2 regions of the Paenibacillus sp. FSL P2-0322 genome follow, and region 1 is predicted to be linked to the other one. Evidence: predicted binding sites of a transcription regulator. Region 1 holds the regulator's gene; the other holds the start of a gene.

Region 1 (3,655 bases):
ATCAGTTATTTCTTGTCTACCTGTATCTGATTGGATAGCGCAAACTTCTCAAGTCGCTCTGCAATGGCATCCGTGTCATAGCGACCTAATGATTTTGTGAAAATAAAATTACCACCCTTACCTTTTCTTTCAACGGTTACGTAACCCTTTTCAATCTTGATGGCTTTCATGTCCCCTGCCGTCATTGGACGTTTTCTACCACCTTTCAGCATATAGAGAGTATCCTTTCCCACTTTCAAATAAGGACGACGGATGAAAAAGATAACAGCCAGCATCAAGTACAGGCCGAATACAAGCCAATCCATCCCTCGCATACCGGTCTTAGTCAAAAAGTAACTCATAAGCATGTACAATACAGAAAGACCAGCCAGCATAATTGGCACAGTAATGTTACGGCCACGGAAAATATCCATTGTAGAACCTGCGCCGCTAATGGTTTGAATGCCTTGCTTTTTGCGCGATTTATTTAAATGCGCTGTGTTTTTGCGTACTTTTCTTTCAAATGATCGGGCCATCTCTCAATTCCTTCCCAGATATATTACATTAAAACAATTGCCTCAAAGCTGATCTATATAGATACCATAAAAGGTACCTAAAACAAAAGGCAAATTGCAGGCTTGGGCACTTTAACAACATTAATGCTTCAGCCCGTCATTTCCTTTCGATGTATCATCGTCCACAAATTCAATCGTCTCAAGCTGCTGCCGAAAATTACGGCGAATGTTACCTAAATAAATTTCCCGTAGATTGGCGCGCTCTGTGGCTTCCTCTTCCGTCAAACCCTCGGATTTTGCTTTGCGCGCTAATTCATTAATGCGCTGTACCAAGCTGTCTATATCCAAATTGTGTCCCCTCCATAAAAGCAAAGATATAATACACTTTGACATGTAGAAAAGAGCTTGTCAAGGCTCCCGTATTACGCTCCCTGACAAGCTCTAATAGTCTAAAGATCAGAAGTTAGGAAGCTTGAGTACCTGACCTACTTGCACTCCCCGATCCTCCAAACCGTTAATCCGCACAATTCCTTCTATATATACCCGTGTATCCATTCGTTCCGGTTTATGATTTGCGGCAATCTCCCACAACGTATCCCCAGGTTGTACGGTCAGTTTAGTCACTTCTTCCTTGGAAGCTGAAGGTGCCGCGAAAACTGTAAGTACACCTGCCCCTGCAATCCAAGCAACAATCACTATAATAAGAAGCTTAAGTAAAAGAGTATTGGTAATAATCTGCATAAAACGTGCCCTACCCTCTTTTCGAGTCTCCTGTAAATTTTCTAAATTCATCGGAAAAATACTTTGATAAGTGCTATATTTCATCATTGGCTGTGTCCTCCAAACGTTTGTTCTTATGTTTTCACAATATAACACGAACATTTGTTTTGTTCAATAGAAAAGAGAACAAAAGTTCGTAATTATTTTTAGGGATTATTTAGAACTTATGTTTGTACGAACGGAGGTTCTATGCTATAATTTTCCCAAACGTTACTAAATGGGGTTGATACGGTATGTCTAAGATTTCGAGCCGCCAGCAGGCCATTCTTGAATTTATCCGCAATGAAGTGCGTCTAAAGGGATACCCCCCTTCTGTACGCGAAATAGGCGAGGCTGTCGGATTAGCCTCCAGTTCTACGGTTCATGGTCATTTGGATCGTTTAGAGAAAAAAGGACTCATTCGCCGCGATCCTACAAAACCACGGGCTATTGAGTTACTCGGTCAAGACGAATCGGATAACAGCAACTTGATTAATTACTCCATTAGTCGTGTCCCCGTCGTCGGCAAAGTAACTGCTGGCCTTCCTATTACGGCGACAGAAAATATTGAAGATTACTTTCCTCTTCCCCAACACTTTGTTGGTGAGGATAAAATATTCATGTTATCTGTTGTAGGCGAAAGCATGATTGAAGCTGGTATTGCTAACGGAGACTATGTAATCGTACGTCAGCAGCAGACCGCTGATAATGGTGATATTGTTGTAGCTATGACAGATGAAGACGAAGCTACAGTTAAAACCTTCTACAAAGAAAAGGATCATATCCGGCTTCAACCTGAAAATCCAGCCTTTGAACCGCTTCGCCTGACACACGTCAGCATTTTGGGCAAGGTTGTAGGACTCTTCCGGGACTTCCACTGATTTCTCGTTCTTTCTGCCCCGTTATTCTATCCACTAATATAAAACCGGCTGCCTAGGGCAAGCCGGTTTTATATTGCTATTATGTTTATTATGTATCTCACAACTTTTTTTTCATTTCAGCAACCTATCCCTATTTTTTCTACTAAAAATCAGCCTCCTCATCTCAAATAATTCCCCACTGACCTTGAGCAGCTATACTGTCATGGGCAAAACTAATAGATCTTTCTTTATTTTAGATAAATATGGTATATTAATTACTTATAGCTCTGTAGGAGGAATTAAATGAAAAAAATTATAATTTCAGCGTTTGTTGTGATATTTATCGCCATAAGCTGTGTAGTTCCAACAATGGATCATTTGTATGCAAAAGAGAACTCCCACATAACAACCTACGACCGTATTAAGTATATACAAATACTTATCCATTTCAGGTATTTAGAAAAGCAACTCGAAGCTGTAATTTTCGAAAGAAATAATTATCCAGAAGACAGCCAAGAATATAAACAGCTCTCTGAACAACTGAATCATATTCTTGCTCAAGAGGCGTACTACGAGAAAAAACTTAACACTCTTAATAGTAAATAATTTTCATACTAACTGCCTATTATCTTTATCTACACTATTAGACTCATGCCGACCTGCCTATAACATTCTCCTGCAACGTAAAGTTGAAAAGGCGAAGACAGGTTCGCATGAGTTTTTTTATTAACCATTAGGAATATAGGTACTAGCTTCTTTTTGCTTTTAATAGATTTATGCTGATACATTACTATCACAATTGACATATGTATATAGCAGAACTAAGCAAAGGAGATATGCAGATGATCAGAAATAGAGTTAAAACGTATAAGCATCGCATCGGGAAAAACAGATATCTGGTCGTTAAAGTCTTTCAAGCCGCAGCTGCTAAAACAGGAAGCGGAAATGCACTAGCAACCAATGCCTTGAATATCAAAATTGCCAAGCGTAAGCATAAACGCCACTAAGATTTAACCGTACCTTCATTTCTTTGAAGGGAGGTGATAATATGAGCAGAAGACATTGCAGACGTGATTTGAGAAGAAGAAGATCAAACATCCGTTCCACTCAAAGAGCCATTGCGCGTGCAAGAGGTAACGCACTGGCTGTTAATCTGTTTAGCGTAAATGATAGACAACGCAGACGCTAATAATCGTTTTCAAGCAAAAGCGGGAAGAATTCTTCCTGCTTTTTTTGTGTTAAACGATACACCAACTCCTAAATTCCATAGAACTGCTAAATTCAGTTGCCTTCCTTTTAAATACCATCGACATATTCAACTATGCTTCCACTGGTTAAAACAGAAGCGAAATAGTACCCAGTCAAAGCAGCAGCATTCTTGACTCAAATACTTTGTGTACAACTGACCACACCTATAGCCCTCAAACTTGTTTCAGCTTTTTTCACTTAAGTATTCTGGCTGTAAATCCGTCCAGGGTTTGTACGCTGCTGCATTGTTTGCTCAATTTTTTATTTTTAAATTTTATAAGGCCCCACTTGCCC
Region 2 (3,655 bases), 1.0 Mb from region 1:
GTTGTGAATTTACCCAACAGAATTACAATAACGCGGATTTGCCTTATTCCGGTGATGATGCTGGCTTTGCTGGTGGACTTTGATTTTTATCCGCCGCCGATTGAGATCGGAGCTTTCAAGCTGCCGTATAATCAGCTGATTGCGGCTATCATTTTCCTTGTAGCAGCCAGCACGGATGGTCTTGACGGATATTTGGCACGTAAAAATAATATGGTCACCAATTTGGGCAAGCTGTTGGACCCCCTTGCTGATAAGCTTTTGGTAACCGCCATTTTGGTTTCCTTGGTAGAAATGGGAAAAATCGATTCGTGGATTGTCGTTGTGATTGTTAGCCGTGAGTTTGCGGTTACGGGTCTGCGTCAGATTGCCTTACTGGATGGTTCTGTGGTTGCTGCAAGTAATTGGGGCAAATTGAAGACGATCATCCAGATCGTTGCTATTGTAGCGTTGCTCATTAATAATTTCCCGTTTGTTTTTCTTGGTATCCCGTTTGATTTAATAGCGATATGGGCAGCGGTGTTGATCACCATTTATTCGGGTATTGATTATTTTGTGAAAAATATCCACTTGCTGAGCTCCTCCAAAGTTTAACAGGATAAATTTTATGGAAACAGCAATAGGGACTAAACTTATTGCTGTTTCTTTACATAATTCCCATAATATTCGCAGTACAGGAGGAAGAATTGATGAAAGCTGAAATAATTGCAGTAGGTACAGAGTTATTGCTCGGACAAATAGTGAATACAAATGCTCAATATTTGTCACAAGAGTTGGCTACAATCGGAATCGATGTATATTTTCAGACTGTAGTTGGCGATAACATAGATCGGCTTCAGGAAGCGATAAGAATTGCTCAGAAGCGTGCGGATTTTATTTTGTTTTCCGGTGGTCTGGGACCGACTCAGGATGATTTGACGAAAGATGCGATAGCGTCTGTATTGGGGCGAAAATTGCACATAGATCGTCTTGCAATGGACAAGCTAGATCAGTTTTTCCGTAACCGTGGGGTAGAAATGACCGAGAATAACCGCCGGCAGGCGCTTTCTATTGAAGGCGCTACTCCGCTTGAAAATGAGACAGGGCTAGCTGTGGGCGACGCAATTGCACAGGACGGTAAATTTTATGTAGTTTTGCCTGGACCGCCTAAGGAACTCAAACCCATGTTTGCAAACCAAGCGAAACCTTGGTTGCTTCAGCAGGCATTGAGCGGTGAGGAAATGCCAATTTATTCAAAAATGCTAAAATTTGCAGGGATCGGTGAGTCAGCTCTTGAAACCCATTTGTTAGATCTGATCCAATCCCAGACAGACCCCACGATTGCTCCTTATGCCAAGGAAGGGGAAGTCACGATCCGTATATCCACCAAGGCGGCCAGCGAAAGTGAAGCACTAATTAAGCTGACGGCTACGGAAGTAGAAATTCAGCAGCGTCTTTCGGAATATATGTATGCAAGTGAAGATGTTACGCTGGAGAAGGTTATCGTAGATCTAATGGCCAAACGCGGGCTCACTGTGAGTGCGGCAGAAAGCTGTACAGGTGGAATGCTGATGGAACACATCACTTCTATACCTGGCAGTGCTGTTATGTTTCAAGGTGGCATCGTGTGCTATTCCAATGAAATGAAGATGAAATTACTCAACGTGCCTTATGATTATTTGGAAGGGGATCAAGCGCCAGGTGCAGTGAGTAAGGAAGTAGCCCTTGTGCTTGCAGAGCAGGCGAGAATGATCATGGACAGCGATTTTGGACTTTCAGTTACTGGTGTTGCCGGGCCTGGGTATTCCGAACGGAAGCCAGTCGGTTTGGTGTATATTGGCATTGCTGAACGCGACAAGGAAACGGAAGTACATGAACTGAGACTGAGTGGTAACCGTGAAACAATCCGACTGCGATCAGTCAAAGCAATCCTGTACAGATTGTGGCGCAGGCTGGTAGAGAACGAGAAACTCTCTTAAACATCTATGTACAGTGTGGGTCGTAGAGTTGTTTTAGATAGATATTCATGATATAATCATCTTATCGGAAGAACCGTTGCAAAGCCTTTTGCCAGCGGTTCTTTTTTTGTTTTAAGAGACAGGTGTAATTGTAGAAGAGAGCTGTGTGAACAAAAAAAACGAATGTATGTTCGAAAAAATGCTTGGCAAGCGTGTCAAAACAAGGTATTATTAAAGTACAAACAATGAAGGATGTGAGTTTATTGTCAGATCGTCGTGCTGCGCTGGATATGGCGCTCCGTCAAATAGAAAAGCAATTTGGTAAAGGTTCCATTATGAAGTTGGGTGAGTCTACCCACATGCAAGTGGAAACGATCCCCAGTGGTTCGATTGCTTTGGATATTGCGTTAGGAACGGGCGGCTTTCCAAGAGGCCGGGTTATTGAAATATACGGACCGGAATCATCCGGTAAAACGACAGTAGCTCTTCACGCTATCGCAGAGGTGCAAAAAACAGGCGGACAAGCCGCCTTTATCGACGCCGAGCATGCGCTTGATCCGTCGTATGCAAGCAAGCTGGGTGTCAATATTGATGAGTTGTTACTATCGCAACCAGATACAGGAGAGCAGGCGCTTGAGATTGCCGAAGCTCTTGTACGTAGTGGAGCAGTAGACATTGTAGTTGTTGACTCCGTAGCGGCACTTGTGCCCAAGGCAGAGATTGAAGGCGAAATGGGAGATTCCCACGTTGGTCTTCAAGCACGTTTGATGTCTCAGGCATTGCGTAAGCTTTCTGGAGCCATTAATAAGTCGAAAACCATTGCTATTTTTATTAACCAGCTACGTGAAAAAGTAGGTGTTATGTTCGGTAACCCTGAAACAACACCAGGTGGACGTGCCTTGAAGTTTTACTCTACGGTACGTTTAGATGTTCGTCGTATTGAAAGTTTGAAAATGGGTAACGACATTGTGGGTAACCGCACACGTATTAAAGTCGTGAAGAACAAAGTTGCCCCTCCTTTCCGTCAGGCTGAGGTAGATATTATGTACGGTGAGGGCATTTCCAAAGAAGGTAGCCTGATCGATATCGGTACGGAGCATGACATTGTCGACAAGAGCGGAGCCTGGTATTCCTACGAAGGTGAGCGCCTTGGTCAGGGACGTGAGAATGCTAAGCAATTTTTGAAGGAAAATCCGAATATTGCTAGTACGATCGAACAAAAAATTCGGGTGGCCAGCAATCTGATTACGACGGTTGTTCCGCCTACAGAAGAAGAGTTGGCACAGCAAGCGAAGGAAGAACAGGAATTGTTGGAGCTTGAATAAAGCTCGGTGAATCCTGGTTTGTGAACTGGGGCCAGGGTTATGGCACCGTCCGTTTGAATAGCATGATTCTGATGCCCTGCACAGTTGTGCAGGGCATTTTTGCATCAACTAGAGTCTGCTTTGTCAGTGGAATCTAACTTTTGCGTAGCAGGTGTTCAAAGGCTGCTTTCGTGAATTTCAAAGTGAGGGAAATATATTGCAGTTGGACGATGAAGATGAATACACTTCGGAAGCAAATAAGCAACAAGGGATTTCTCTTTTTCCGGATCATGAGGAATTGATGATTACTAGGGTAGAGCAGGGACAGGGACGCAAACGTGGAAGGTATATCATACATTTTGGTCCTTATTCACTGTCTGTATTAGAAGATGTAATGATCAAGTACAATATGTTCAA

The links. Region 1 encodes LexA, which represses DNA repair genes until DNA is damaged. Its sites were predicted from a motif close to CGAACATATGTTCG; they were not measured.
Region 2: a site for LexA is predicted at 2,115-2,128, ahead of recA (recombinase RecA). Genes of this name have one in related genera too.

Annotation. Positions count from the first base shown of each region.
Region 1 covers NZ_CP150243.1:3,335,953-3,339,607, forward strand. The annotation lists gene MKY24_RS14455 (hypothetical protein) at 6-515, opposite strand; gene MKY24_RS14460 (DUF896 domain-containing protein) at 636-842, opposite strand; gene MKY24_RS14465 (LysM peptidoglycan-binding domain-containing protein) at 951-1,319, opposite strand; gene lexA (transcriptional repressor LexA) at 1,508-2,134, shown strand; gene MKY24_RS14475 (hypothetical protein) at 2,417-2,719, shown strand; gene MKY24_RS14480 (hypothetical protein) at 2,956-3,120, shown strand; gene MKY24_RS14485 (hypothetical protein) at 3,162-3,302, shown strand.
Region 2 covers NZ_CP150243.1:2,306,844-2,310,498, forward strand. The annotation lists gene pgsA (CDP-diacylglycerol--glycerol-3-phosphate 3-phosphatidyltransferase) at 4-591, shown strand; gene MKY24_RS10355 (competence/damage-inducible protein A) at 687-1,955, shown strand; gene recA (recombinase RecA) at 2,198-3,259, shown strand; gene MKY24_RS10365 (RecX family transcriptional regulator) at 3,456-3,655, shown strand, end outside.